Regions from separate parts of the Citricoccus sp. NPDC079358 genome, predicted to be linked through region 3. Evidence: riboswitches for the same ligand, from Rfam matches in the RefSeq annotation. Region 3 holds a riboswitch; each other region holds the start of a gene.

Region 1 (9,859 bases), on a different contig from region 3:
TCCACGCCGGCCGCCTGCCACTGCTCCAGCTGGTCGGCGATCTGCTCCGGGGTGCCCACCACGCGGCTGTTGCGGTGGCTACGCCAGGCGATGTCCGCCACCACGGGCTCACGGTCCGTGATCGCCTTGGAGACCCACTCGGCGAAGCCCTTCTGGGTGTTGGTCTCCAGGTCCTTCAGCGGGGTCTCCGGCGGATAGACCCGGCCGTCCGGGTCCACGAGGGCGGCATGGGCCAGGTACCCGTCCAGGGAGGCATACTGCTCGTACTCCTCCAGCTTGCGCTGAGCTTCCTCCTCGGTGTCCCCGATGACGAAGCTGAGCCCCTGGTAGAACGTGATGTCCTCCGGTGCCCGGCCTGCCTCAACGGCGCGGCGCCTGGTGTCCTCGATCTGCTGGCGGGCCACATCCGGGGTGGTCGCGATGATGAACACGGCCTCGGCGTTGCGGGCGGCGAAGTCACGGCCGGAGGCGGAGGAACCGGCCTGGAACAGCACCGGCGTGCGCTGCGGGGACGGGGAGGGCAGGTGCGGGCCCTCCACCGAGTAGCGCTCGCCCACGTGGTGGATCTTGTGCACCTTCTCCGGGTCCGAGTAGCGGGAACCCGCGCGGTCCTTGACCACCGCGTCCTCGTCCCACGATCCCTCCCACAGCTTGTAGGTGACGTCGATGTACTCCGCGGCCCAGCGGTAGCGCTCGGCGTGGTCGGTCAGCCGGGGCAGGCCGAAGTTGCGCGAACCGTTGTCCTGCGTGCCCGTCACGATGTTCCAGGCGATGCGGCCGCCGGAGAGGTGGTCCAGCGTGGAGAGCTGGCGGGCGAACTGGAACGGGTGGGACTGGAAGACATTCGAGGTGGTGGCCAGGCCGATGTGCTCGGTGACCACGGCGAGCGCCCCGAGCAGCACGGTCGGATCGTTGGACGGGATCTGCAGGCCCTCGTTGACGTACACGGAGTAGTCCGCGTCCGCATCGCCGTAGTGGCCCACCACGTCCGCGAAGAACATCGCGTCGAACTTGGCCGCCTCCAGGGTCTTCGCGAGGTTGATCCACGTGTTGACGTCCGTGAACTCGGTCTGGCCGGCATCCTCGCGGCGCCACTGGCCGTGGTGGATGTGGCTGGTGGTGTTCATCACGAACGCGTTGAAGCGCAGCGGGCGCGGGGCGGTGTGGGAGGGGGTGATGTGGGCGGGGGTGGTGTTCTCGGTGCTCATGGGTACTCCTGGATGCTGATCGGGGTTCGGGTTCACTGGGCGTTCGGCACGGAGCCGATGCGGTAGGAACGGGCCGGCGGGGTGGCGTTGACCTCCCAGTCCCCGAGGAGGCGGGACCGGTAGATCAGGGGGTTGTGGTTGGCCAGCACGCGGGCATTGCGCCAGTGCCGGTCCAGTCGCCTCGACTGGCTCAGGGCCGAGGCGCCGCCCACCTCGAACAGGTGGGTGGCCGCGGCCAGGACGTTCTTCGCGATGACCTGCTGGGCCTGGTAGACGCGGACATAGAGGGCGTTGGTGTCCTCCTCCGGCAGGTCCTCACCGGCGGCCTCCCGTTCGAGGACGCCGCCCAGCGCGGAGACCACCGATTCGAAGGCGGCCCGCGCGGCGAACGCGGCGGAGGAGAGCTCGCCGACCACCTGGAGCACCTGGGCATCATCCCGCGGCAGCTCCGCGGTCCCGTGGCTGAAAGAACGACGCCGGCCGCGGACGTACGCGCTGACGTCCCGCACGATGGCCTCGGCGATGCCGGTCAACGCCGCGAGGTGCAGGAACTGCCAGCTGGCCTGGCCGGTGGCGACGCGGGTGCCGTCATCCAGGCCGCCGGTGTAGACCTCCTCGGCCTCGACCGGCGTGTTCTCGAACACCGTGGTGCCGGAGGCGGTGAGTTGCTGGCCGAAGCCGTCCCAGTCGTCCAGCCTCGTGATCCCGGGGGCGTTCACAGACACCGTAGCGGCGATCTCCTCACCCTGGGCGTCCACGGCCGCCACGATGATCCAGTCGGCGTAGAGCGTCCCGGTGGAGTAGTACTTCGTGCCGTTGAGCCTCCAGGTGCCCTCTGCGTCCTGGACCAGCGTGGTGGTCCCCTCCCCCACAGCGTTGTTGATCTCCGTGACGGCGTTGCCGACCACGGCCCCGTCCCCGAGGCGGCGCAGCCACCGGTTCCGGAACACCGGGTCCGGGTGCCCCAGCACGTTCTCCTGATTGATCAGGTGCGCACGCAGGGCCTGGACCAGATTCGAGTCCGCCGCCGCCAGCTCCACGATCAGCTGGGCCTGCTCCGCGAAGGAGAGTCCGGCACCCCCGTACTCCACCGGCACCCGCAGGGAGGTGAACCCCGCCGCGGCCAACCGCCGGACGGCGTCGCGGTCGATGATGTGCTCGGCCTCCCGTTCGGCGGCGCTGTCCGCGATGGCGGCGAACACCGGGGCCAGCCGTTCCCGGACGGTCCGGTAGGCCTGGCCGGACGGTTCGCTTCCGGTGGAGGCGGCGGAGGAGGGCGCGGTGGTGCGCTCGGCGGTGGTGGTCATCATGCTCCTTCGGTGGTGGATGGGGTGGCGGCCTCCGCGGCGGCGGAGTTGCGGGCCGTGGAGTGGAACGGCGGGATGGCACCGTTGATCCGGTAGTCGCCTACGGCCTGGGTGCGGTAGATCAGCGGGGTGTGGCTGGCGATCGTCCGGGCGTTGAGCCAGTGCTGGTGCAGTTGCCGGCTGGCATCCGTGGCCGAGGCCCCGCCGGACTCGAAGATCTGGTTGGTGGCCTCCAGGATCAGATCGGACACCACGAGCGTCGCCTCGGACAGCGCGATGTTGGCCCGGGCGTGGGCCTGGAGCACTACCGGGTCCTCCAGGTCGGTGTGGCCCCGGACCTGGAGGAAGGACTCCTCCACCACGGCCGCGGCGCCCCGCACGATGTGCCGGGCCGAGCCCACCTTGGCGGACACGGCACCGATGACCTGGTGCACCAGCGGGTCCTCCGCCGGCGTCTCCGCCGTCGCGTGGTCATAGGTACGACGCCGACCTCGGACGAACGCGGTGATCTCGGCCAGCGCGGTGGCGCCGATCCCGGCCTGGGTGGCCGCCAGCACGATCCACAGGACGGTGTAGGCCAGCACGCCCGTGGGGACGTTGAACTCCTGGGTCCGCTGGGCCCGCACGGGGACGTGGTCCAGGGTGGTGGTACCGGAGGCGGTGAGCCGCTGGCCAAAGCCGTTCCAGTCGTCGATGCGCTGCACCCCAGGATCACGGGCGTCGATGATCGCGAAGATCGGACCGTCCTCCTCGAGCCCGGGACGGACTGCGGAGACCAACAGATAGTCGGCGAAGATGGCCCCGGTGGAGTAGAACTTGTCACCCGTCAGGCGGGCCACCTCCGTGGTGCCCGTGGCGGCAGCCGCCTGCACGGTGTCCGGGTCGGCGTCGATCCAGTGCACGGGACGCCGGCCTGCTGACGGCGGCAGCTCCACCAGGGCGTTGCCGAAGATCTTCCCGGCCGCCACTTCGGCCAGCCACCACTCGGAGACCGCGCCCTGGGGCTCGTTCTCGTGCTGCTCCGTGAACATGAAGTGCCCATGCAGCGCCTGAGGCAGGTTGGAGTCCGCGGCGGCGAGTTCCACCAGCAGATCGGCCAGTTGCGGCAGGCTCGCCCCGATGCCCCCGTGGTCGCGGCCGAGCCGCACCCGCGTGAATCCCGCGCCGCGGAGATGTTCTAGAGCGGCGAACGCCAGCTCGTGATCCTGCTCGCGCTGTGCCGATCCCGCCGCAACGGCCGCGAAGACCGGGGCGAAGTGCGCGGTGAGCTGGGCGTCCGTCGGCCCGGCGGGGCCGATGGCTGCCCGCAGCTCATCGAAGGTGGGCAGGCTGGAAGGCGCGGTGCGGTGTTCGAGGTGAGTGGTGTCCGTCATGGGTGTCCCCGTCAGCCATGGCACACCGGAATGGCGTTGGCCCGGAACACGGCGTCGTCATAGCCTGACGGCCGGGACACGCATTCACGGTGGTGCCGTACTTGCCCCGCGGTGGTTTCCGGAGGCCGAATCATCACCTGGAGCACCCCACTACGGTGAGAGGGTTGCCGTCCGGCCAGCCAGGGCTTAGCACCGGATCTCGTGATTCTGTTCTCGACCCTAGGCAGTCAGCTCGCGGCCGCCAAGCCTCGGGTCATGTTCAGGGGCCTGGCGTCATCTGCGCCCGGTTCCGTGCCGAAATGCCGGCCCGACCGTCCCCGGCCGCCTCAGATGACGGTCTGTGACGGCCTGGACAGGTCAGTGCTGGTCGGTCACCAGCGGTAGTCCAGGAACTTGCCGTCCAAGGTGATGACCACGCGGTCGCCGTCCGGATCGGCACGGCGGGTAACGTCTGCCTTGAAGTTGATGGCGCTCATGATGCCGTCCCCGAACTCCTCGTGGATCAGGGCCTTCAGCGCCGGCCCGTAGACCGACATGGCCTCCATCAACCGGTAGATCGTGGGATCGCGCATCACGGCCGGGTCGCTGCCCCGGTCCGGCTGTTGCTGCAGGCTCTCGGCCACGTCGTCGCCCAGACCGAGCATCTCGACCACGACGCCGGCCTGGGCCGCGGTCATCGGGTGCTGTCCCAGCAGCGCGGCCGTGGTCCACACCGGTGCGGCTCCGATGGCGGCGGCGAGTCCCGCCCAGGTGAGACCGGCACGGATGCGTGCGGCATTGACGAGGTCGGCAGCGTGCGCCTTATGCATGATGGGGTCCATGGTCAGCGGCTCACGGCGTGGTCGGACAGGCTCGGCAGTTTCGGCTGACGCTTGGCCGCCGTGCGGTAGTGGGTGGCGTAGAGCGTCAGGCCCACGAAGGAGAGGCCGCCCACGAGGTTACCGAGCACGGTCGGGATTTCGTTCCAGACGAGGTAGTCCATGATGGAGAACTCACCGCCCAGCATGAGGCCCGCCGGGAAGAGGAACATGTTGACGATGGAATGCTCGAATCCCATGTAGAAGAAGAGCATGACCGGCATCCACATGATCAGGGCCTTGCCCACGACGTCCTTGGCCAGGAAGGCCGCGACCACACCGGTCGAGACCATCCAGTTGCAGAGCACGCCGCGGATGAAGAGGGTCAGCATGCCACCCGCACCGTATTCGGCGTAGCCGACGGTTCTCCCCTCGCCGATGGAGCCGATCTGTTGGGCCACCTCGTTCGGCGGGGTCTGGAAGCCGTAGGTCATGGTCACCACCATCATGACGGCCACGAGGAAGGCTCCGGCGAAGTTGCCGACGAAGACCAGGCCCCAGTTGCGCAGCAGACCGCCGATGGTCACGCCGGGCCTCTTGTCGATCCAGGCCAGCGGGACCAGGGTGAAGACACCGGTCAGCAGGTCGAAACCGAGCAGGTAGATGAGGATGAATCCGACCGGGAACAGCAACGCACCGACGAGGGCATCGCCCGTCTGCACGGTCACCGTGATGGCGAACGCCGCGGCGAGAGCCAGGATGGCACCGGCCATGAACGAGCGGATCAGGGTGTCCCGGGTGGACATGAAGACCTTGGACTCACCGGCGTCGACCATGTGCTTCACGAAGTCTGGCGGGCTGACATAGGACATGGAACATCACTCCAGGGGTGAGGGGCGGGCATACCCCCCAACCTAGGAAGCGTGCGTTTCTGCGGTGTTTCCGTCCCCGCACCGGCCCACGAAATCTCCCTCACTGCCCCTGCGGGATGCGGTGAGACGCACGTCCACTCACTCCCGCAGTGGAAGATCCCTGACCATCCGGAGCGGAGCGGTGAGCCGATAGCTCGTCTCGAGCCACTCTGCGATCTCATCCCATCCTTCGTCCTGGGCCGGATCGAGCCCGTCCACGTCGATGCCGAACCAGCCTGAGCGTCCCAGATAGGCCGGTCGGAACGTCCGCGGGTCCTGCTCCAGGAACGAGATGTCGGCTTCCTCGGGTTTGATCACCACCGCCTGCGGGTGCTGGACGTAACCGTCCCCGGCGGCTGCCGGACGGGACCTATCCCGGGTGTTATCCGAGTCTTTGACCGAGGCCCCGTAGTAGGCGAAGACCTTCTGGGTGAAGAACGCCGGCCGCCCGTGGGAGACCTTCATGTCCGCCGCGGGAAGGGCCAAGGCCAAGGCGCGGACGCGCTGGAAGTGCGGGTCGCCGTCGTCGTACATCTTCGGGTGGGCCATCGGCCCAGTTTCCCCGGTGACCGAGGCTGCGTGAAGTCTCGGTTCCCTACGCCTCGGGAACCGTGGCGTAGGCCGGCTCGGCCTTCTTGACCCGGCCGATGACCCACATGGTAACCGGGGACAGGACGATCTCGACGACGGACTTGAACACGAAGCCCACCAGGACATAGTTGAGGAACGTCGGCAGGTCCGTGATGCCGATGACGCCGGCGGCGATGGAGCAGAACACGAGGGTGTCCAGGAACTCACCCACCAGGGTGGAGGCTGCCAGCCGACCGAAGAGTAGGCGTTCGCCGGAGCGGCGCTTGAGGCGGACCATGAGCCAGGAGTTGGCCAGTTGGCCGACGAGGAACCCGAGCAGGGAGGCGAGCACGATCAGGGGCACGGGCGCCAGGGTACGGACGAGGGCATCCTGGCCGTCGTACCACTCGGCACCGGGCAGGGCGATGATGACCCAGAAGCACAGCGCGGCGAAGACCGAGAGGGCGAACGTGGTGACGATGGCACGCCGGGAGGCCTTGAATCCGTAGACCTCGGAGACCACATCTCCGATGATGTACGCCAACGGGAAGAGGAAGAACCCGCCGTCCGTGACGATGGGCCCGAAGGTCACGCCCTTGGAGGCCCCGAGGTTGGACAGGATCAGCACGACGGCCATGACCGCCGTGAAGATGGCATAGAGGCCGGTGCCGGTGGGGGCGAAGCGGGCGGGGACGTGCTGAGGGGCAGGTGCGGAAGAGTTCACGTGGGGTCCTTGGGCGGTGGTTTGCCGAGGCCTCCAGCGCCCCAGGGCGCGGTGGCGGTCGGCTGTATTAACACTCACTGTGATCCGGACGCGGCGGCTGACGGTCTCAACGACCCCGCGCTCACCCGCTGCCCCGGGTGGCGTTCGAACGACCCCTTATTCTTCCATACCCATGCTCGCCGAGAGTGCTCGGACCTACTTGACGATCATGGAGTCCAGGTCGGGTTCTTGGTCGATGAACCCGTACTTCACGGCCAGTTCGCCGATGGCCTGGATCTGGTCCTCGCGGACCTCTCCTCCGAGCTCGTCGAGCTTGAGGGCCGTTGCCGCGTCCTCGGGGAGGTTCATGAACTCCGGCAGGAGCTTCTTGGCCGCATCGTTGTTCTCGTCCGTGGCTGCGAGCGCCTCGGTGATGGCCGCCTGGAACTGTTCCACGGTCTCCGGGTTCTCCTCGGCGAAGGTCCCCGAGGTGAACGTGACCATGGTCGGCATGCCCTCGATCGAGTCACGGAACGAGTAGCCGAGAAGCTTGTTGTCGGGGCTCTCCAGTGCGGTGGTCAGGAACGGCTCCGGGATCCAGATGGCGTCCGTGTTCCCCTGCTCGAGCTGAGCCGGCATGTCCTGGAACGGCATCTCCGCGAACTTCACGTCCGCCGGATCGGAACCGCCCTGTTCGGCCAGGTCCATCAGCGTCAGGTCCCCGAGGGTCCGCAGTGCGTTGATGGAGGTGGTCTTGCCCGCCAGGTCGCCGTAGTCCTCGATTCCGGAGTCCACCCGGGTCACGACTCCCGAGGTGTCCTCTCCCTCGTCCGCAGAGTTGCAGTATCCGGCCACGATCTTCATGTCCAGGCCCTGGTCCACGGCCGTGAGGAAGGACAACGGGTTGCCGACCCCGAAGTCCATCTGACCGTTGGACACGGCGGGCAGCATGGCGGCGCCGGCATTGGCGAGGGCGATCTCGACGTCGAGGCCGTGCTTTTCGAAGATGCCCTCCTGGATGCCGTACTCGACGGCGATAGAGGCGGCCAGCGGAACGAGGCCGACCGTGACCTGGGTGAGTTCACCGGCCGCCGCGTCGGATCCGCCGGAGTTGGGAGCGCCACCCGTCCCGGACGGGGAACCGGACGAACAGGCGGTCAGGGCAAGTCCTGCGACGGCGACGGCGGACAGCAAACTCAGGCGGGATGACGTCATGGCTACTCCTGAATCAGATGTGGGATGGGTCACAATGGAGTCGAATCCCTATGACCGTAGCCATAGCCTCGCAAACTGTCTATGATTTTGTTGACAATCTTGTTCAATATCCGTGACACGCTCTCCGAGCAGCACCACGTCCCCACAGGAGCCCGTCCATGACCGAACGCATCCGCGACATCGCCCACCTGTCCACCGTCGAGCTGTACACCCCGAAGTTCGAGGAGTCGCTCTGGTTCTTCCGGGATCTGCTGGCCATGCGAGAGGTCGGCCGCACCACGGAGAACGGCGGCGAGGTCGCCTACCTGCACTGCTGGGACGACTACGAGCCCTACTCCATCAAGCTCACCGAGAAGGAACACGCCGGCGTCGGCCGGGTGGGCTGGCGCGCCCACAGCCCGGAGGCCCTGGAACGCACGGTCGCCCGCATCGAGGCGACGGGACTCGGCGAGGGCTGGGTGGACGGCGAGCAGGGCCGCGGACGCACCTACCGCTTTCAGAACCCGGACCGGCACCTCATGGAGGTCTACTTCGACACCGAGTGGTACGAGGCCACGGATGAGGACCGGCCGGCGCTGAAGAACCAGGCGTCCAAATTCCCCGGCTTCGGCGCCAACGCCCGCCGCCTGGACCACATCAACTACCTCACCGCGGACATGGCCGGTGTGTGCGAGTTCTCCGAGAACGTGATGGGCGGCTACACCACCGAGTTCATCCAGCTCAACGACGGCGATGTGGGTGCCCACTGGTACACCTTCGGGCAGAAGTCCTATGACATGGTCTACTCGGATGACTGGACCGGCACCCCCGGCCGCCTCCACCACGTCGCCTTCGCCGCCGATACCCGCGAGGACATCCTCAAAGCCGCGGATATCTTCCTGGAGAACGGCATCTTCATCGAGTACGGCCCCTACAAGCACGCCATCCAGCAGGGCTTCTTCCTCTACGTGTGGGAACCGGGCGGCAACCGCATCGAACTGGCCAACCAGGGCTCACGCCTGATCCTGGCCCCGGACTGGAAGCCGGTCGGCTGGACCCAGGAGGAGCGCGCCAAGGGCCAGGCCTGGGGCATGAAGACCATCCCGACCTTCCACACCCATGGCACCCCCGTGGTGGAGGATGCGAACGCAACGGCGAACCCCCACGAGGCACCGAAGCGGGACGAGGGCCTGGAGTCCTGACCTCGGCCAACTGAGTCGCACGAATTGGCCCCGTATCGCCTCTGCGGGGCCAATTCGTGGGACTCAGTTCTCTGCCGCGTAGGCTCGGCGCATGACCGAGTCCTTTGGATGGTTCGCCGACGCACCTCTGTCTGGCCAGACCTTCGCCCCGCCTCCGCCCCTCGCCGCCAGGCCGCTGTTCGCCGTGGCGTCGGCCGCGGCGTTCGGCGGGCTGAGCCTCGTCGAGCCCCGGCCCCTGGGCTCCGGGGCCCGGGCCGCGTACCGGATCACGACGGCGGCGCTCACCGGTGTGTACACCGCCGCCATCCTGCCCGCCGGGACCACGGCGGGGATGCCCGCGCACTACATGGGCGGGCCACGCGGACAGTTCGTCCCCCTCTGCTCCATCGGGCGCGGCTCGGCGGCGCTGGCTGCCGGCGGCCTGATGCTGGGCCTGGCCGACCCGCTCGAGGCCTTGGACGCCCGCATCACGGGCTGGCTCACCGAGCACGGGGTGCGCAACCCGCGCTGGTGGATGGCCGGCGTCGGGGTCGCGGTGGTGGCGGCGGGCTGGGCCGCCGACCGGGCCGAGCTGCGCAGCCTGCAGAGCTCCCA
Region 2 (9,859 bases), on a different contig from region 3:
GCGCCGTGTCGGTCTTGCTGGTGTCGTTCTCGGAGTCGAAGGTGAATGATCCCTCGGCTCCTTCGGGGAGTTCGGCAGTGCCGGCCCAGTAGAGCGCCTTCTCGCCGTCGTTGATCCAGTAGACCGTGATGGTGTCATCGACGATGGTCGCCGACTGGATGCTGGCGTTGCCTTCCCCGGCCGCGCCAGCCTGTTCCCACTCGCCGGTCAGATCGAGCTGGGCGGCTTCCTGTGAAGTAGCGGCGGCAGGGCTGGCAGCGGCCGTGCCGGAGTCCATGGAGCCGGAGGCGCATCCAGCGAGTCCGAGGGCTAGGACGGCTGCGATGGCGATGGTTGCGGTCGAGCGGGTGCGCATGGAGGAATGCCTCTCCCTGATGGGCGGACGGTGATCTTGGTGCCTATGCATGACGGCCGAAGTCGGCCGCAGGTTCTGCGTTCGTCCCGCGACCTTAGAGGGCAGCGTTAATCCGAGGCTCCCCGGGCCGCGCCTCCAGACCGTCTGACCTGAGGGTCGCCCGGTGGATGCCCAGGTCCGTCCGCCCGGGCAGCACCTCGGGGTGCAGGGCGCGCAGATCTGAGGGGTAGTCCCCGTCGCGCAGGCGCCGGTAGGGGCGGGTCGGTTCGGCGTCGATCCCCTGGAGCCGGCGGAGGAGCCGCTCCCGCTCCCGCTCGACATCTCCCGCGGTGAGCGCATCGGCGTCGTGGATCACGTGCAGGTCGAGCGCGTCGATGCCGACGTACCAGAGCGCTCCATGGGTCAGGGGGAACAGCAGCGAGTCGAGGTCGCCGCTGAGACCGCGGGGGCCGATGGTGCGCTCGTCCTCCCCGGCGGTGACGATGATCAGGGCCTTGCGTCGGCTGAGCCCGCCATCGCCGTAGCGGCGGGGCAGGTGCACGTCCGGGTCGAGCTCGTTGTCATAGGCGAAGCTGTCCGTCAGCACGCGGTCCAGCCAGCCCTTGAGGATCGCCGGCGGGCCGTACCACCACAGGGGGAACTGGAGGACCAGCAGCTCCGCGGCAGCGAGTTTCGCGTGCTCGGCCTGGACCTGCGCCGGCAGCTCGCCGCGGGAGTAGGCCTGTCCGGCGAGCTCGGCCAGGTTCCCCGGCCGGTCATGCGGCTCGCCCAGGTCGGCTCGGCCGAAGACGGGATCGAACCCCAGGGAGTAGAGGTCCGAGGTGGCGACCTCGTGGTCCCGGGACAAGGCCTCGACGCCGGCGCGGTACAGGTGGCCATTCAGCGACTCCGGGCGGGGGTGGGCGAGAACCCAGAGGGCGGAGCCGGGAACGGGGGGATGATCGACGGGCATGGTGTCTCTCCTGGTGTGGGGGAGCCCCCAGTCCACCGCACGTAGATCAGACGGAGAATAGTCGGAACTCCGAAATCGATGCGTGATCGTCTAACCTGGCAGCGTGGACACGCTCAGTGAAGTGCTGGAGAACATCCGCTCCTCCGGGGCGTTGATCGGCCAGAACCTGCTCTCCCCGCCCTGGGCGATCCGTCAGAAGGGCGGTGCCTCGATCACCGTCCTGGTGATGCTCCGGGGCGAGGCCTGGCTCCGGCGGGACGGGGCCGATCCACTGCGCCTGGGCACCCGCGACCTCGCGATCCTCACCGGCTCGGGGTCCACGCTCCTGTCCAGCGACCCCACCGGACGGATCCCCACCACGTGTGTGCTGACCGCCGAGGGGGCCTGCCTCGAGGAGACCGGGGAGCGCCTCACTGCAGGGAACGGTGGGCTCGTGCGAGTGGCTGACGAGCCGGGTCTGGACTCGGAGCACGTCTTGCTCGCCGGGTCCTTCCCGACCTCCGGCAGGATCGCCGGGCGGCTCCTCGAGGCACTGCCGAACGTCGTCGTGGTTCCCCGTGCCCACCAGCGTTCACGGGCGCTGGGACTGCTCGAGTCCGAACTCGAGAACCGTGAACCCGGGCAGCAGGCGGTGCTGGACCGGCTCCTGGATCTCGTGTTGATCGGGGCACTGCGGGACTGGTTCGCACTGCCGGACACGGACGTCCCCGCCTGGTACGGGGCAGCCGGGGATCCCGTCGTCGGCCCCGCGCTTGGGGCACTTCACGCCGATCCGGCGCGGGCCTGGACCGTTGAGTCGTTGGCACGCCGCGCTCAGGTCTCCCGCGCCACCTTCGCCCGTCGCTTCGCCGAGGTGATGGGCGAACCACCGATCTCCTACCTGACCGGGTGGCGCCTGTGCGTGGCCGCGGACCTCCTGCAGGAACGGGAGGACACCACGGAATCGATCGCCCGGCAGGTCGGCTACTCGAGCGCCTTCGCCCTCAGCGCCGCCTTCACCCGGGAGTACGGTGTCAGGCCCAGCAGATACCGGGTGCAGAGCCGGCGGTTGGCCGTGACGGAGGCCGTCGAGTAACGCCCGACGACGGCGGGTCCGAATAATCACGGTGAAACCGCCAGCGCCGGGGTCGGGCGGTGAGCCACGATCAGAGGGTCACGCAGTTCCGCATCGACCCAGAAGAAGAGGCACCCCGTGAGATTGTCTGCAAATTCCGAAGCCGTGGTGGCCCAGACGGCGAGTGTCGTCGCAGAGCACGCCGAAGAGATCAGCAAGGTCTTCTATGCGGACATGTTCGCCGCCCATCCCGAGCTGCTCAACGTGTTCAACCAGGCGAACCAGGCCATCGGTGAACAGCCGAAGGCGCTGGCGGCCTCGGTGGTGGCGTTCGCGGTGCACCTGCTGGATCCCGAGGCGCCGGACTTCACGCCGGTGATGCGGCGCATCGCACACAAGCACGTCTCACTCGGCATCACCGCCCCCGAGTACACGATCGTCGGCCGCTACCTGCTCGGGGCGGTGCAGAAGGTGCTCGGCGAGGCGGTCACGCCCGCGGTGGCGGCGGCCTGGGACGAGGTCTACTGGCTCTTCGCCACCTCCCTGATCGCCGAGGAGGGAAAGCTCTACGCCGAGGGCGGGACCGACCCTCAACACCCGTGGCGCCACTACCGGGTGGTGGAGCGCTTCGAGGAGTCCGAGGAGGTCTTCTCGTTGCTGCTGTCCCCGGTGGAGGGGCAAGTCCCCGCCCACCGGACGGGACAGTACGTGGCAATCGCCGTCGACCTGCCGGGCGGGCGCCGCCAGCCGCGGCAGTACACGATCTCCTCCGGACCCCGGGGCGACTCGCTGCGCGTGACGATCAAGCGCGTGCACGGTGTGGACGGCGCACCGGACGGCCAGGTCTCCGGCTGGCTGCACGAGAACGCGCAACCGGGGACGGTCCTCGACGTCTCGCAACCCGCAGGTGATGTGGTGCTCGACGAATCCGACACCCCGCTGGTGCTGGTCTCCGCGGGCATCGGCATCACCCCGGTGGCGGCGATCATGGAGGACCTCTCGCGTCGGCAGCCCGGACGCACCGTGCGGCTCTTCCACGCCGACAAGTCCCACGTGCACCACGCCCTGTATAGCGGTCTGCGCCGGCAGGTGCTTGCCATGCCGGACGCGCGGGCCCAGAACTGGTACCGGAAGGACGCCGAGACTGCGCCGACGCTGTATCCGGCGAAGTCCGGATTCATGGACCTGTCCGACGTCGAACTGCCCGAGCAAGCGAAGGTGTTCATGTGCGGACCGCTGCCGTTCATGCAGAGTGCCCGGCGTGCGCTGATCGAGCAGGGCGTGCCGAGCGAGAACATCCACTACGAGGTGTTCGGTCCGGACCTCTGGGCGCAGTCGCCCGCCTGATCCCCGTCTTCAGGGGGCAGCGCCCGCAGCGCCCGCACGGCCGCCCGCTCCAGTTCAGCATCGTCGCGATCGGCCTCGACACCGCCGGGGCGCGACGACGGCGCCGCCTCGCCGTGGCGTCCGAGCACAAGCACGCAGCGCTCGGGGCCGACGAAGGGATGCAGGCGGCGCAACTCCAGCGGTCCCGGGACCTGTTCAAGCTGGTCCCGCACGAGCCGGGCGTGCACGGAACAGACCGCCGGCCGTTCAGCGTCGATCATCTCTTCGTACAGGCAGGGCAACAGGCCGATCGTCAGGTCACGCTCGTCGACCTCGGGCTCCATGCCGGCGTCCTCCAGGTGCTCGTAGAGGGCGTCGAGCTGGTGCACCGCCTCGTCGCCGAGGACGTCGCGGTGGTCGAGTTCCGGATCCAGGCCGCGCAGGACCTCGCCCCGTTCCTGGGCCGCCCGGGCTCGCTGCTCCGCCACGAGGCTGTGCTCGGTGCGGCGTACGGGGGAGTATCCGTTCGGGGGCCGGCCCCGCCGGCCGGTCTCGACGGGAGCCCTGGCGACGAGCCCCTCACCCTCCAAGACCCGGAGGTGGTCGCGGGCGGTGTTCAGCGGCAGGCCGGTCTCCTCGGCGAGCTCCTGCAGGAGCCGGCCCGGGAGGCGCTGCACCGCGTGCAGCAGCCGCAATCGGCTCCTCTGTGTGAGCCCCCGAAAGTCCTCCACCCGCCGCGGCATGCTCCCATGATACTGAGCGGCGGCACCCGGATAAACGGCTCCGAGACGGGTGCCAAGGGTCCACCTGGCCTCCCGGGTCCTCAAGAAAGGCTGAGGGCCTGATCCGCGGGTAACAGTTCGAAGGGCACCGGAAGGGTGGAGATCCCGTTGACCTGCAGGGCGACCGCGTGGCCACCGGGATGGTAGCGGCGGGTGGTGATCGCCCGGAAGGAGTGCGACCGGTTCACGGCCATCTCCTCTCCGGGCTGGAGGGTCCGGGTGGTCAGCTTGAAGACCTTGGTGCTGAGGGTGCTGTTGGCCTTGCGATGGTGGATCACGTAGTCGATGGCGAGACGAGCGGGCTCCGGGCCGACGTTGCGCACCACCGCGGTGAAGCGGACCTCTCCGCCCCAGGGCACCCGGGCCTCGGTGAGATGCGGCCCGTCAATGTCGACGGACACGGGCCCGAATCCGAGCAGGTCCAGTGCCCCTGGGTGGCCGTTCTTGAGGAGGGTCCGCAGACCGTGGCGTACCAGCGCAGGCGTCTGCGGACCAGGGTCCGCCAGCCATCGCTGGGCCGTCGAGACAACGAGGTCCGGGGCATCCCGGCTGAGGTCGTTGAGGTGGTTGGCCACCGAACGCCGGACGTACTCACTGGGATCCCGGTACAGAGCCTCGAGGAGGGGCACGGTCACGCCGGGATGGGCGGTGATGGCCGGGATGCGCACCGCCCAGGGGAGGTAGGGGCGGGTGCCCTCGCTGGCCAGGCGTCTGATGTGCTCGTCCGCGGAATCCGTCCACACGGCGATGATCGCCAGTCCTCGGTCCAGGTCGTGACGCAGGAGGGTGCGGAGGGAGAACTCCGAGGTGAGCCGGCCCGTGAGTTCTGCCAGGAGGGCCATGGCGTCCGTGAACGCTGCTGCGGTGTTCTCTTGGACGGCCCGGGCGGCGACCGCACCGGTGACCGGCCAGATGAGCCAGCCGGAGAAATCCGAGCTGCTGTCCCGCGCCTGACGGATGACGTGGGCGAGTGACTGATAGTCGCCCGGGAGGTCGACCAGGAGAGCCTCCCGTAGCAGGTCCGCGCGCTCGCGGAGGGCGAGGCCGTCGAGCGACTCCGCGGCTCGGGGCAACGAATGCAGGTCCGTCCCCGGCACGACCCGCCGGATGGAACGGGTCAGTGCGGTGGCGGCGCGTGCACCCAGGAGCTCGTCAGCGGAAGGCATGCGATCATTATCGCCGGGCGGGGTCCGGCGCAGGGGACCGACCCGAAGCAGCCAGGCAGATGTGACCCGGGCGGGCGTTCGGCCACAGGACCATGGACGGCCCGGGATTCCGGGAGCGAGAATCTGGACCACTGACAACACCAGGAGCGAGGCACGCCCATGACGACGATCGCCGACCACGACGCCTACATCGCAGCGGCACCCGAGCCGTTCCGGCCGGAGTTGCAGCGCCTACGCTCGATCCTGGCCCGCACTCTGCCGGAGGCGGAGGAGATGGTGGCCTACAACATGCCGGGGTTCAGCATCGGTGGCACGGTCGTCGCGAGCTATGCGGCGTTCAGCAAGCAGTGCGGGCTGTATCTCCTGCCGGGCGCCCTCTCCGCACATGCCGATGACATCGCGGCCGCCGGCCTCAAGGCGACCAAGACCGGCATCACCTTCTCGCCGCGCAAGCCGATCCCGGACGAGCTCGTCGAACGGCTGGCGCGGGCTTCGCGCCAGGAGGCCGAGGCCTGAGGGCTCAGCCTGGCCGGTTTCGGACGACGTGGCAGGCCAGGTCATGAAGAGATGACCTCCCATGACGACCTATGGCGTGGTCTCGGCGGTCTTCGCGCACACCGGAGCGTAGAAGTCGTCAGATTAATCAGGTGATGCGGACAGGACCGTGAGTTCGTAGCCTCGTCCCCAGAATCACGAGTTCCGGTGCGAAGCCCTGGCTGGCCGGACTGCAACCCTCTCGCTGTGGTGGGGTGCACCAGGTGATGATTCGGCCGGCCCGCAGCGGTGACCGGCAAGTACAGCCTGCCGAAGACATCCCTGGATGATCGCTGCTCGGCGAGGCCATCCGAGAGGGCACCCATGACCACTGTTTCACCTACCCCGGCGCCGGCCCGTGCGAGCGCCGAGGAGATCCGCGCCGAGTTCGCACCCCTGTTCTCCCGTATCCGCGCGGGTGCCGTGGAGCGCGAGCGGTCTCGGGAGTTGCCGTTCCTGGTGGTGGAGGAGCTGAAGCAGACGGGCTTCACCGCGCTGCGGGTCCCCCTCGAGTTCGGAGGCCGAGGCGTGGGGTTGAGCGAATTCGCTGCCCTGCTGGTGGACCTGGCCGCGGCCGATTCGAACGTCGCGCACTTGCTGCGCGGCCACATCGCCTTCTTGGAGCGGCTGCTGCTGAGGCCCCCCGGGAACCACCGCGATCAGTGGCTGCGTCGGATCGGTGCGGGGGCGCTGATCGGCAATGCTGCCTCGGAGCGCAACGAGCTGACGGAGATCACCACCCGGCTGGAGGAGCGCGGCGGGCGGTGGACCGTCACCGGTACGAAGTATTACACCACCGGCAGCATCTACGCGGATTGGATCTCCCTGTCCGCGGTCCGAGGGGAGACGCGGCATTCGGTGCTGGTGGACGCCTCCCACCACGGGGTGCGGGTGGCGGACGACTGGGACGGCTTCGGCCAACAGTTGACCGCCAGCGGCGGCCTCACCCTCACCGACGTGCCCGTGGACCCACAGGACATCCGCGCCTTCGAGCCGGAGGATCCGCAGGCCGGGTTCGGGGTCGGGCTCTTCCAGGTGATCCTGCTCCTGGTGGCGGCAGGAGTGGCCCAGTCGGCGGTGCAGGACGCGATGGACTATGTCCGCCCCCGGCGGCGGACCTTCGCCCACCGGGGCGAGCTGGCGCCCCGGGAGGAGGACGTGGTCCAGACCGTGGTCGGGGAGGTCGCCGCCAAGGCCCACGCCGCCCGGCTGATCGTGCTGGGGCAGGTGGCGGCGCTGGACGCGTATGCGCGGAAGGCCGCCGACGGGGCCCGGGAAGGCACTCAGGATGAGGTGGCGTCCCTGGCGGAGGAATCCGCACAGTTGGCCCGGGAGGTATTCCAGGCGCAGCTGGTGGTCCTTGAGCTGGTGCAGCGGGCCACCACCGAGATCTTCGAGGTGGGCGGGGCCTCGGCCACGAGCACCAGCCGGAGCCTGGACCGGCACTGGCGCAACGCCCGCACCATCGCCAGCCACAACCCCGCGAAGTACCGGGCCCGGGCGGTCGGCGAGTACCTGCTGACCGGCGAGTTCGCGCTCTGGGGCGGCAAGGGGCCGGCGGGCGCCCCGGCAGTCCAGGAGGGCCAGGACGCCCAGGAGGCCCCAGAGGGCCAAGCCGGGCCAGCAGGCAATGCCGGTCGGGGTGACGCTGACCATGGCCGCCACCTTTGAGGAACTGCTCGAGGCCGGCGAATCCGCGGACGTGACCGGGTGGGACTTCTCCTGGCTGCAGGGCCGGGCCACAGAGGAACGGCCTCCGTGGGGCTACGCCGGCCAGCTCGCCCGTCAGCTCCGGGACGCCTCCGCCTCCCTGGACATCCAGACCGGCGGCGGGGAGGTCCTGGCGCAGGCCGAGACGTTCCCACCGACCGCCGTGGCCACGGAGTCCTGGCCGCCGAACCTCGCACGGGCCAGCGCCCGGCTCCACCCCCGCGGCGTGGTGGTGGTGGCGGACCCGGATGAGCCGCCGCTGCCGTTCGCCGATGCGGCCTTCGACCTGGTCACCAGCCGGCACCCCGCGAGCCTCTGGTGGGAGGAGATCGCCCGGGTCCTGAAGCCCGGGGGCACGTACCTCGCCCAGCACGTGGGCCCGGCCAGCGCGTTCGAACTCATCGAGTTCTTCCTCGGCCCCCAGCCGGGCGCCCGCCACGTGCGGGACCCGGAGGCGGAGGCGGACGACGCGCGGGCGGCAGGACTGGAGGTCGTCGACCTCCGCAGGGCTCGGCTGAGGATCGAGATCCATGACGTGGCCGCCGTGGTCTACCTGCTGCGCAAGGTCATCTGGTGGGTGCCCGGATTCACCGTGGCGCACCACCGATGTCGGCTGAAGGACCTGCATGACCACATCCAGACCCACGGGCCGTTCATCACCCATTCGACACGGCACCTCATCGAAGCACGCCAACCCACCATCACCGGGGAGAACCAGTCATGACCACCCAGAACCATCCCGCCAGAACATCCCGCCGGACCACGCTGTGGCTGGCCGCGGCGCCCCTGGCCCTGGCCCTCGCCGCCTGCAGCCCGGCCGGTCAGACGGCCTCCACCGGACCCGTGGAGAAGGAGGGGGGCACCCTGACGTACCTCGACGCCGAGGCCTCCCGCTCCACCCAGCTCCAGGGCGCCGGGACGTGGCAGGACAGTGCCTACGTGGAGAACGTCACCGACCGGCTCGTCTGGAAGGACCCGGAGACCGGGGAACTGCTCCCGTACATCGCCGAGTCCTGGGACGTCTCCGAGGACGGCCTGACCTACGAGTTCACCATCCGCCCGGGGGTGACCTACTCGGACGGGACGCCGTTGGACGCGGCGAGCGTGCAACGCAACCTCCAGTGGCAGGCCGACGGGGACGAGGCCAAGGGCATCCAGCCGAACAACCAGTTCCCCGCGGTCGAGTCCGTGGAATCGGAGGGGGACACCGTGACGGTGGCCCTGGAGCACCCGTACGCCGAGTTCCTCGACGTCCTCTCGGGCTGGTCCGCCTCCCTCGTGGCCGATGCCACCATCGAGGCCTCACTGGAGGAGCAGCAGCAGATCACCGGGCTCATCGGCAGCGGCCCCTTCGTGGTGGAGAGCGAGAAGTACGGCGAGGAGATCGTTTTCGCCAAGCGTGAGGGCTACGACTGGGCGCCCGAGGGCGTCGGCCACGAGGGGGAGGCCTACCTGGACCGGGTGGTGGTCCGCGCCGTCACGGATGACACCGTGCGCATCGGCACCTTCCGCTCCGGGCAGGCGGACGCCATCCGCTACATCCAGCCCAGTGACGAGACCCAGCTTGCGGAGCAGGGGGCCCAGATCATCTCCGCCCAGGGGCTGGGGGCCACCAACCAGTGGATCCTGAAGCAGCAGATCCCCGCCCTGCAGGACGTCCGGGTCCGGCAGGCGATCCGGGACGGGATCGACCGGGAGCGCATCGTCGAGGACCTCTACACGGAGAACTGGGACGTGGCGCAGAGCATCGTCACCGAGGACGCCTTCGGGTTCCAGGATGCGAGCGAGACCCTGCAGTACGATCCGGACCACGCCAACCAGCTGCTGGACGAGGCCGGCTACACGGAACGTGATGCCGAGGGGTACCGGGTCAAGGACGGCGAGCAGCTGCACCTGATCACGGTGATCGACGTCTATGACAGCACCGCCCGCCCGCTGTACCAGTTGGTCCAGGCCCAGCTGAAGGAGCTGGGCATCAAC
Region 3 (9,859 bases):
TCGAACTGAATGCGTCATCGACTCCGAAAGAGGACTCCATGTCTACGTCCCCCTCCGTGCGCGGTGGTGCCCGTCCTCCACGCCAGCCCAAGCCGCCGGTCCTGCTCGAGGTGGTCGCCACCGAGCGGATCAGTGCGCACCTGGTGCGCCTGACGCTGGGCGGGCCGGGGTTCGCGGACTACCAGGACAAGGACGCCACGGACAAGTACATCAAGCTGATGTTCGCGGATCCGGCGCTGGGCCTGACGATGCCCTATGACATGGAGCAACTCCGCGAGACCCTGCCCCCGGAGAAGATGCCCGTGCGCCGCACCTACACGGTGCGGTCCGTGGACCACGACGCCGGCACTCTCACCGTTGACTTCGTGGTGCACGGTGACGAGGGCCTCGCCGGCCCCTGGGCGGCCAACGCCCAGGTCGGCGACCCGGTGACCTTCGGCGGGCCCGGCGGAATGTACCTGCCCGACCCGGCGGCCGACTGGCACCTGCTGGCCGGGGATGAGTCCGCCGTCCCGGCCATCGCCTCCGCCCTGGAGGCCATGCCCGCGGACGCCGTCGGCCTGGCGATCATCGAGGTCGCCGGACCGGAGGACGAGGTCGCCCTGAGCGCCCCGGACGGCATCCAGCTGACCTGGCTGCACCGCAGCGGCATCTTCACGCCGGAGTCCACCATGCTGGCCCATGCGGTCATCGAGGCCCCGTGGCGCGAGGGTGACGTCCAGGTCTTCGCGCACGGTGAGCGGGAGATGGTGAAGGACCTGCGCCGGTACCTCTCGGACGTCCGCGGGGTGGACCGCCGGCGGATGTCCTTGTCCGCCTACTGGGCCTACGGCCGTGCCGAGGAGGCCTTCCAGGCCGAGAAGAGCGAGCCGATCGGGCAGATCTTCCCCGAGGCGTAGCGGGTCTCTTTCAATGCCTGCCCGGACGCTCCGTGGTCCGGTGCGCGAAGACCGGCCGACGCGCCTATCTGCTCCTCGGCACAGACCCTAGGCTGAACTGGAGGCACGATGACGTGCCACAGGAAGGACCCATGGGCAGCACAGACGAGAACGTCCCGACGGCAGAGAACCCGGAGACGGCGAGCGCGGCGGCAGGGAATCCAGCGGCACCGAGCGCGGTGGCAGGGAATCCAGCGGCACCGAGCGCGGCGGCGGGCGCGACAGCTGAACGTGGCCAGCCAGCGGGCGAGAGTTCCGAACCGGGCGTCGAGCAGGCGTACGAGCGGTACCGTGCGGCCCGGGAACGCTATGCCGTGGCCAAGTACGAGTACAAGGCGGCGCAGTACACCCTGAAGGCGGCCCGGCTGCGCGAGCAGGTGGCGGCCGGCGGTACGGTGGGCAAGCGTGGGAAGCGGGACAAGTACGGCAAGGACGACCACCACCACCGCCGGCGCCATCGGCATGGCGGGGGCCAGGAGCACAGCGACTACGGCCAGCATGGCCAGTACGGCCACGTGGAGGGCGATCACCAGGAGGGCGTCTCGGGCCGGGGGGCACTGGGGCCGGTGGAGACCCGCGATTCTTCGGACCGTCGCAAGGGCAAGCAGGTCGTCCTGGATGTGGTCTCCACGGAGCGCCTGGGGGAGCACTTCCAACGGCTGACCCTCGGGGGCCCGGGATTCGCCGATTTCCGCGACAACCACTACACGGACAAGTACGTCAAGATCCTCTTCGTGGACCCGGCACTGGGGCTGTCCCCGCCCTACGACGTGCAGACGCTGCGCAAGTCCCTGCCGAGGCATCAGCGGCCCGTCCGGCGGACCTACACGGTGCACTCGGTGGACGCCGAGGCCGGGACCGTGGTGATCGACTTCGTGCTGCACGGGGCCTCCGGGGTGGCCGGACCATGGGCGGCAGCAGCGACGGTGGGGGATCAGGTGGCGTTCGCCGGCCCGGGCGGCAAGTACGCCCCGGACCCGACCGCGGACGCTCACCTGCTGGTGGGGGACGAATCCGCCCTGCCCGCGATCTCCGCCGCGCTCGCCGCGATGCCAGAGGACGCCACGGGGCAGGTCTTCATCGAGGTGGGCGGACCCGCCGACGAGTGGGAACTGACGGTGCCCTCGGGCGTGGAGGTGACGTGGCTGCACCGGGGTGGTGAGTACCGGCTGGGGCGCTCGCAGCTGGCGGCCACCGTGGAGGGGATCGGCCGGGCCGAGTGGCCCACCGGCCGGGTACACGCCTTCGTCCACGGGGAGAAGTCCATGGTCAAGCGGCTGCGCCGGCACCTGACCGAGGAGCGCGGGGTGGACCGGAAGATGCTGTCCCTGTCCTCGTACTGGACCTACGGCAAGGCGGACGACTAAGCCGCCCGCCCCCGTTGAGTCTGGAGCGATTCACACCTTATGCGGCTGATTGCGTGAATCCCTCCAGACCCAACCGTTCAGCGGCGCGTCGCCATGACGTCCGCGATCTGCTCGACGCACGGCTCGTTCTGCAGGGACGTGGTGTCCCCCAGGGCGGTGCCCTCGTAGAGCTGGGTCAGCAGGCGCCGCATGATCTTGCCGGAGCGCGTCTTCGGCACGTCCGGCACGAAGACCACGTCCCGCGGCTTGGCCACCGGCCCGATCACGGTGCCCACGTGCTGGCGCAATTCCTCTGCTGGGCTCCGGTGCGTGCCACCGGCGGAGGTCCCGACGCCGGCCGCACCGGTCCCAGCGTCCGTGGCGGACCCGCGTCCCTCGGCATAGCCCTCGCGGGCCACCACGAACGCGACGGCGGCGTGCCCGGTCTTGGCGTCCGGCACGGGGCAGACGCCGGCCTCCACCACGCCGGGGTGGGAGACCAGGGCCGACTCGATCTCGATGGTGGACAGGCGGTGGCCGGAGATGTTGATGACGTCATCGATGCGGCCCAGGATCCAGATGTCCCCGTCCTCGTCATACTTCGCGCCGTCCCCGGCCAGGAACCAGCCCTGCTCGGCGTAGTCCTTCCAGTACGAGGAGTAGTAGCGGCGCGGGTTGCCCCAGACGGTGCGGGCCATCGCCGGCCCGGTGCGGGTGACCACGGCCTTGCCCTGCAGGCCGGCGGGAACAGGGGCGCCGGAGTCGTCCACCACGGCCACGTCCACGCCCGGCAGCGGACGTGAGCCACAACCGGGCTTGAACCGCTCGTCGTCTTGGCGCGGGGAGAGGATGGTCGCGCCGGTCTCAGACTGCCACCAGGTGTCCACCATGGGCACGCCCACGGAACCGTCGCGCGGGACCCGCGCGCCGGCGTCGCCGGTCTCAGCCTGTGCCTCGCGGTCCAACCTGGCCAGCCGGTCCCGGCCGATCTGGGTGCGCGCCCAGGTCCACGCCTCCGGGTTGACGGCCTCACCGACGGTGCCGACGAGGCGGATGCTGCTCAGGTCATACCCGTCCGGTCCTGCGGGGATGCCCTCCGGGAACCAGCCCATGAGGGAGCGGACCAGGGTGGGTGCGGTGTAGTAGCTGGTGACGCCGTAGCGCTCGATGACCTCGAAGTGGCGTCCCGGATGCGGGGCGTTCGGCACGCCCTCGTAGATGACCTGCGTGACGCCGTTGGAGAGCGGCCCGTAGATTTCATAGGTGTGCGCGGTGACCCAGGCCAGGTCCGCCGTGCACCAGTGGACGTCCTGATCCCGTGCGGAGACGTCCGTGTGGGAGAACAGGTAGTCGTAGGACCAGCTGGCCTGCGTGAGGTAGCCGCCGGAGGTGTGCACCAGGCCCTTGGGCTGACCGGTGGTGCCGGAGGTGTACATGATGAACAGCGGGGTCTCGGCGTCGAAGTACTCTGGGGTGTGGGTCTCCGGCTGGCGGTCCACGATCTCGTGCCACCAGACGTCCCGGCCTTCGACCCAGTTCAGCGTGCCCTCGCTGGTGTCCGTGTGCCCGGTGCGGTTGAGCACCAGTACGTGCTCGATGTTGTTCTCCCCGGAGACGGCCTCATCCGCGTGGGACTTGACCGGGACGGCCTTCCCGCGGCGGAACTGGCCCTCGGAAGTGACCAGGAGCTTGGCGCCGGTGTCCTCCACGCGGAACTTCAGGGCCTCGGCGGAGAAGCCGCCGAACACGAGCGAGTGCACGGCTCCGATCCGGGCACAGGCCAGGGTGATGACGATGGTCTCCACCAGCACGGGCAGGTAGACGACCACGCGGTCGCCCTGGCCGATGCCCAGCTCGATCAGCGCGTTGGCGGCCTGGCTGACCTCCTTCTGCAGCTGCGCGTAGGTCACGGCGCGGCGGTCGCCCGGCTCGCCCTCGAAGTACAGGGCCACTTTCTCCCCGCGGCCGGCGTCCACGTGCCGGTCCACGCAGTTCACCGCGACGTTGAGGGTGCCGCCCTCGAACCAGCGGATCTCCGGGCCGCGCTCGGCCTCCGGGTCCGGGGCCGTCCACGAGTGGGTGGTGTGCCACTCGGTGTCCCAGTCGAGGCGGCGTGCGGCCTGATCCCAGAACGCCAGGCGGTCCGCCTCGTCCACCGGTTGGCCGTCGCCGCGGCCGCCGTGCAGCAGGGGCGCGGGCCGGCCGGGGTGGACGGTGGTATCGGCGGAGTTCAGGACAGAGTCCGGCAAGGGGGCCGGCAGCGGGGCGGGGAGAGCGCCGGTTTCGGTGGTGGTCGTGGGGGCAACAGACAAGACAGAACCTTCTTTCCATCGAATCTGGCGGTAGCACCTGGTGGCCGAAGCCGCCCCCGGAAAGGGGGGCCGGCGTCGACCACGGGTTGCTGCGGCGTCACAGAGCCAGATCTCTCGGCCGCTCGGGATGGTCGATTCCACTGTACGTCCGCCCCCCGCGGCCGAGCCAACCCGGTGAAGCCGTGCTACGGCGCCGGGATTAGTCTGGATGGGCAACGGTGACGCCACGCCACCGGGACGGGGAGGCCCCATGGAAGAATTCGCACTGCTGGCCGTGGCCGGCGTCCTGATCATCGTCCTCGTCTCACTGTTCGCGCCGAAGCTGGGCGTGGCCGCACCCATCCTGCTGGTGATCGTGGGCATCGGCTGCAGCCTGATCCCCGGTGCGCCCAGGATTCTGCTGGAGCCGGAGTGGATCCTGATGATCGCGCTGCCGCCGATCCTCTACTCGGCCGCGGTCAACGTCCCCATCACGGACTTCCGCCGCGACCTCGAGACGATCAGCGCACTGTCCGTCCTGCTCGTGATCGCCTCCGCCTTCGCCACCGGATGGCTGATCTGGTGGGTCCTGCCGGACATCGGTTTCGCCGCCGCGGTGGCACTGGGGGCCGTGATCAGCCCGCCGGATGCCGTGGCCGCCACCTCCATCGGCAAGAAGCTGGGACTGCCGCCGCGGCTGGTGATGATCCTCGAGGGGGAGGGGCTGGTCAATGATGCCACGGCGCTCGTCATGCTCCGCACCGCCATTGCCGCGACCGCCGGCAGCATCACGTTCTGGGGCGCCATCGGCGACTTCGTCTACGCGGTCCTCGCGGGGGTGGCGGTCGGGCTGCTGGTCGGCGCCCTCACGGTGTGGGCCCGGTCCCGGATCCGCCAGCAGCCCGTGCTCACCACCGCGATCTCCCTGACCGTGCCGTTCCTGGCCTATATGCCGGCCGAGCACCTGGAGGCCTCGGGCGTCATCGCCGTGGTGGCGGCCGGGCTGGTCACCGGGCATCAGGCGCCCAAGCGCTTCAGTGCCGTGGACCGCATCACCGACCGCACCAACTGGCGGACCATCCAGTTGCTGCTGGAGAACGGCGTGTTCCTGCTGATGGGCTTCGAGATCACCTCCATCGTCGCGGATGCCGAGTCCTCCGGCCGGGGGCTGTGGATGGCCGTCGTCCTCGCAGCCGCCTGCACGGTGATCCTCTTCGGGGTGCGCATCCTGTTCGTGGTCCCGTTGATCGCCCGGCTCCGGGCCCGCCAGCGCCGCATCCCCGGGGTGGCCCAGCAGCTGGACGCCGCCCTGGAGGCCGTCGCCGAAGGCGATGAGGAGGCCAACCCACGGCGCGCGGCGCGGCTGCAGCGATGGCGGGCGGACGCCCAATTCCAGGCCACCCACAGTCTCGGGTGGCGCGGCGGTGCCGTGCTGGCCTGGTCCGGGATGCGCGGTGCCGTCACCCTCGCGGCCGCCCAGTCGCTTCCCTCGGACATCCCCTACCGGGCCGAGCTGATCCTGATCGCCTTCTCCGTCGCCATCTTCACGCTGGTGATCCAGGGCGGCACGCTGCCCCTGCTGATCCGCGTGCTGGGCATCAAGGGCACCAGCGAGGAGGCCGAGGGCCGTGAGGTCACCCGCCTGGCAGAGGAGATCATCGCCGCCCGCCAGGCCTTCCTGGAGAACCAGACGCTGCAGCGGGAGAACGGCAAACCCTTCGCCCCCGAGGTGCTGGAACGGACCCGGAGCCGGGGCCTGGCGTCCACGGAGGCGTTGGCAGCCATGGTCCATGAGGACGATCCGGACGGCCATGCCCAGCAGCACCGTGAATTGCGCCGTCAGCTCGTGGACGTGGAACAGTCCGTCCTGCTCGACGCGCGGGCCGGCGGCACCTACTCCTCGCACACCCTCCAGCGGGCGCAGCATTTCATCGACGCGGAGTCCGCGCGGATGCAGTAGCCGCGCGGCGGCCCGAGACTGGGGCCGTGGCCCCTGCAGGGGCTGCCTCCGGCCTACGGGCGATGGACCACCGGGGCGTGGTCTACCTCTGCGATGGTCAGCATCCGGACGCCCCCGGGCTGGCCAGCGGCCTCCAGCAGGGGGCCGACGGGGTACCGTTCCGGATCGGTCCCGGCCATGAACTCCTCCAGGGCGGCGGCCAGCCCAGCCTCCGGCAGCAACCGTTGCCCGTGGACGAAGCGGTCCGGCGGGGCCAGAACCAGCAGGAGCATGCCATAGACGGCGTCCTGCGTCTCGTCGACCGCCGGCTGGAAGTAGGGCACGTCCAGGATCTGGCCGCGGAGCCGGGCGTAGAAGCGCAGCCGTGCGGCTGGGTCTCCGTGGACGGGGTGGGCCTGATGGTGCGCGGGATGCTCCACCTCGGCGAGGACCACGGAGACGTCCGGGTCCGCGGTGATGCCGGCCAGCAGCCCGGACAGCAACGCCGTGCCCACGCCCCGTCCGCGCTGGTCGGCGCGAATGGCGACGTAGCTCAGCAGCACGGCCGGGGAATCCGTGAAGGTGGCAGTGATGGCCACGGCCACCGGGTCAGAAGGGTCAGAAGGGTCACCGACTACGCGCACCGTGGCCGAACCCCGGTCGACGTCTTCGAGCAGCTCCTGCACCGAGACCAACTCCCGGGGCGGGAAGTTCGGGACCAGGAGGCGTTCATGCACTCGTGCCAGGGAGACCGGGTCCGTGACGGTGTTGGTGGGCATGTCGGCGACCGAAGCATCCCTGTCGGGCTCAGTCGGGAACAGGTCGTTCACGTCGGTCCTCCTGGCGTGCGGTGGTGATGACCACGGTAGGCGACACCTCTGCCGGTCAGGAAGCCGGCTCCGAGCGGAACGGAACGGCCTCGTTCGCGGGGTCCTGGCCGGCGTCGGGCGCCGGTGTGCCCTCGGTCAGCAGGACCACCGCCACGAAGACCATGATCATGGCCGCGAGCATGACCACGCCCACCAGCCCGAACTGCACGAGCCAGGGCCACAGCGCCGCACCGGCCACCACGAGCAGCCCGGCCGCGATGATCGCGGTGACCCCGCGCTGACGCGCCCGGCCCGGGGCCACCAGCCGCCACCTGGACTGCGCCAGGGACACGAGCACCATGCCCAGCAGGTTGGCGGTCATGCCCACCCAGACCGGGTGCATGCCCAGGAAGAAGTCGGTGGCATGGAAGCCGGAGGCCGCGTACCAGCCCATACCCACGCCGAATCCGGCCAGCATGGACGTCAGCGCTGCGGACCGGGTGGCCAGCGGCCAGAAGAACGCGGCCAGCACCGGCGCCAGGATGGCCCCGTTGCGCAGGGTCCAGGCCATCACGTTCCACCAGGCCGACTCCTCGGTGCGCAGCAGGGCGAAGACCACCATGACCACGGTCAGCCCGACCAGGGCCACGCGGGTGTAGCGGACCAGCTGCCGTTCCGTGGCCGCCGGATTCAGCGCCGATCCGAGGTCCCTGCCCAACGAGGTGGCCCCGGAGAACTGGCAGGGCCCGGCCCAGCCGAGGGCGCAGGCCCACAACCCCACGAAGAAGATCCCCGCGGCCCACGGCGGCACCACTCCCGCGATGTACTCGGGGACGGCCACGAGCGGCAGGGCTTCGCCCGGCTGCACCAGGGCGGCGGCCACGCCGATGACCACGCCCAGCAGGATCAGCGGGATGCCAAGGACGGCGGCACGGTACAGGCCCCGCTGGCCGTCCTCCGGGGTGCGGGCGGACATCGACATCTGGAAGGCCGCCTGGGCCAGGGGCACGTTGATGATGAAGGTGCCGAACCAGGCCACGATCAGGGACACCCCGGCGTTCGAGAGGTCGAGCATCTCGGGTGCCGCGGAGGCGCGGGCCACGAGCCCGTCCGCGCCGCCGAAGCCCGGGTTGGCGAGCAGGGCCCAGACGCCGACGAGGAACATCAGCCCGATCATGATGACGTTCATGGTCTGGCTGAAGCCGACCGAGCGCATCCCGCCGCCGGAGAGGAACGCCAGGAGGACCACGGCGGTCGCGGCCACGGACAGCGGCAGGGACAGGTCCGTCACCACGTGCAGGGCAGAGGCGAACGCGATGGTGGTGGCCACGGAGTACATGGGGAACGTCAGCCCGGTGATGACCGAGCCGATGGCCTTCGCGGCACGGCCGAAGCGGTCCCCGATGATCCCGGTGACCGTCACCACGAGCTTCTCCCGCAACGGCTTGACCAGCAGCAGCGCGATCAACAGGATCTGCACCGTCTCCGCCACGCCGTACCAGACGGCGGAGATCCCGGTCCGGTAGCTCAGTTCCACGATCGCGATGTAGGAGGAACCGGAGAACAGCCCGGTGATGCAGAACGCCACGGTCCACGGCCCGAAGGAGCGCCCGCCCACGAAGAATCCGCCTTTGCCGGTCTCCTGGCGCCGGAGCATGAGTCGGCCGCCGACCACGAGCCAGGCGGTGTAGGCGAGGGCGAGCGCCACGGTCCAGAGTCCGGCGGCGGTCATACGCAGGGCCCCCTGCCGGCACCCGGCACGACGTCGGTGCCCGGGCCGGGTGTGCCCGGAGCGGCGCCGCTGGGGGTCCCGCGGCCGGCGTCGGCGTTCTCGCAGGTGAACACGGGCTCCGGGGCGTCCACTGGGCCGATCCGCGGCTGATAGCCCAGGGCCCAGTTGCAGGCGGCCTCGGCGTCATGGTCCACTGTTCGCCCGGCGAAGGTCCAGGCCACGGTCAGGCCCGCGCCCGCGTCCCGCAGCAGGTTCACTGCGGGGCAGGAGTGCTCGACGGCGGCCGCGAAGTCCCGCAGGGCCGTGGCGTCCGTCTCGGGGGTGCCGATGGCCAGCTGCAGCCGGAAGGTGTGGAAGTACGGCTGGACGTCCGCGGTGCCGGCCAGGCCGCGGCGGTCCTGCCGGGCGAGCGAATACGTGTTGATCCCGGTCAGCTCCAGGCCACGCCGGGAGGCAACCTGCTCCGCGGTCACGGTGATGCAGGCATCCACTGCCCCGGCGAGGTACTCCATGGGGGTAGGACCTTCGTTGCGGCCGCCCACCGCCTCGGGCTCATCCACGGTGAACTCGAACTCGCGGACGCTCACCCGCGTCTGTTGCTGGCCGGTCCACGTTCCGGCGGCGCGGAGGGTCTTCGACTCAGAGTCGCGGGGACTCTCGCTAAAACGCGAGTGCGCGGGGGTTGCGGCGGTGGTGGGATGTCGTGACGGTTCTCGGAAAGGCTCAGAAGAGGACACGGCGGTCATTGTAGGACCCTCAGGCCAACAGCACTTTGCGGGCCATGCTTGGTGGTGTCCCTCGCAC

The links. Region 3 has a riboswitch for S-adenosylmethionine ahead of AB0333_RS09200 (AMP-binding protein). Riboswitches for the same ligand answer to the same signal wherever they lie in the genome.
Region 1: it holds a riboswitch for S-adenosylmethionine, as region 3 does, so the genes downstream of both, AB0333_RS12150 (acyl-CoA dehydrogenase) here and AB0333_RS09200 (AMP-binding protein) in region 3, are expected to answer to the same signal.
Region 2: it holds a riboswitch for S-adenosylmethionine, as region 3 does, so the genes downstream of both, AB0333_RS07490 (acyl-CoA dehydrogenase family protein) here and AB0333_RS09200 (AMP-binding protein) in region 3, are expected to answer to the same signal.

What each region holds. Positions count from the first base shown of each region.
Region 1 covers NZ_JBFBLI010000009.1:102,163-112,021, forward strand. The annotation lists gene AB0333_RS12140 (LLM class flavin-dependent oxidoreductase) at 1-1,208, opposite strand, end outside; gene AB0333_RS12145 (acyl-CoA dehydrogenase family protein) at 1,241-2,518, opposite strand; gene AB0333_RS12150 (acyl-CoA dehydrogenase) at 2,515-3,888, opposite strand; SAM riboswitch class IV at 3,981-4,095, opposite strand; gene cynS (cyanase) at 4,260-4,697, opposite strand; gene AB0333_RS12160 (formate/nitrite transporter family protein) at 4,712-5,557, opposite strand; gene AB0333_RS12165 (MmcQ/YjbR family DNA-binding protein) at 5,696-6,145, opposite strand; gene AB0333_RS12170 (queuosine precursor transporter) at 6,192-6,890, opposite strand; gene AB0333_RS12175 (ABC transporter substrate-binding protein) at 7,086-8,084, opposite strand; gene AB0333_RS12180 (VOC family protein) at 8,243-9,265, shown strand; gene AB0333_RS12185 (hypothetical protein) at 9,357-9,859, shown strand, end outside.
Region 2 covers NZ_JBFBLI010000004.1:261,841-271,699, reverse strand. The annotation lists gene AB0333_RS07525 (DUF5067 domain-containing protein) at 1-355, opposite strand, end outside; gene AB0333_RS07520 (NAD(P)H-dependent oxidoreductase) at 450-1,307, opposite strand; gene AB0333_RS07515 (AraC family transcriptional regulator) at 1,411-2,382, shown strand; gene AB0333_RS07510 (globin domain-containing protein) at 2,500-3,708, shown strand; gene AB0333_RS07505 (helix-turn-helix domain-containing protein) at 3,663-4,430, opposite strand; gene AB0333_RS07500 (DNA alkylation repair protein) at 4,511-5,635, opposite strand; gene AB0333_RS07495 (DUF1801 domain-containing protein) at 5,795-6,151, shown strand; SAM riboswitch class IV at 6,324-6,438, shown strand; gene AB0333_RS07490 (acyl-CoA dehydrogenase family protein) at 6,494-7,840, shown strand; gene AB0333_RS07485 (class I SAM-dependent methyltransferase) at 7,824-8,603, shown strand; gene AB0333_RS07480 (ABC transporter substrate-binding protein) at 8,600-9,859, shown strand, end outside.
Region 3 covers NZ_JBFBLI010000006.1:53,176-63,034, forward strand. The annotation lists gene AB0333_RS09190 (siderophore-interacting protein) at 39-899, shown strand; gene AB0333_RS09195 (siderophore-interacting protein) at 1,031-2,305, shown strand; gene AB0333_RS09200 (AMP-binding protein) at 2,383-4,596, opposite strand; SAM riboswitch class I at 4,609-4,730, opposite strand; gene AB0333_RS09205 (sodium:proton antiporter) at 4,847-6,535, shown strand; gene AB0333_RS09210 (GNAT family N-acetyltransferase) at 6,589-7,293, opposite strand; gene AB0333_RS09215 (sodium:solute symporter family protein) at 7,400-9,055, opposite strand; gene AB0333_RS09220 (OsmC family protein) at 9,052-9,642, opposite strand.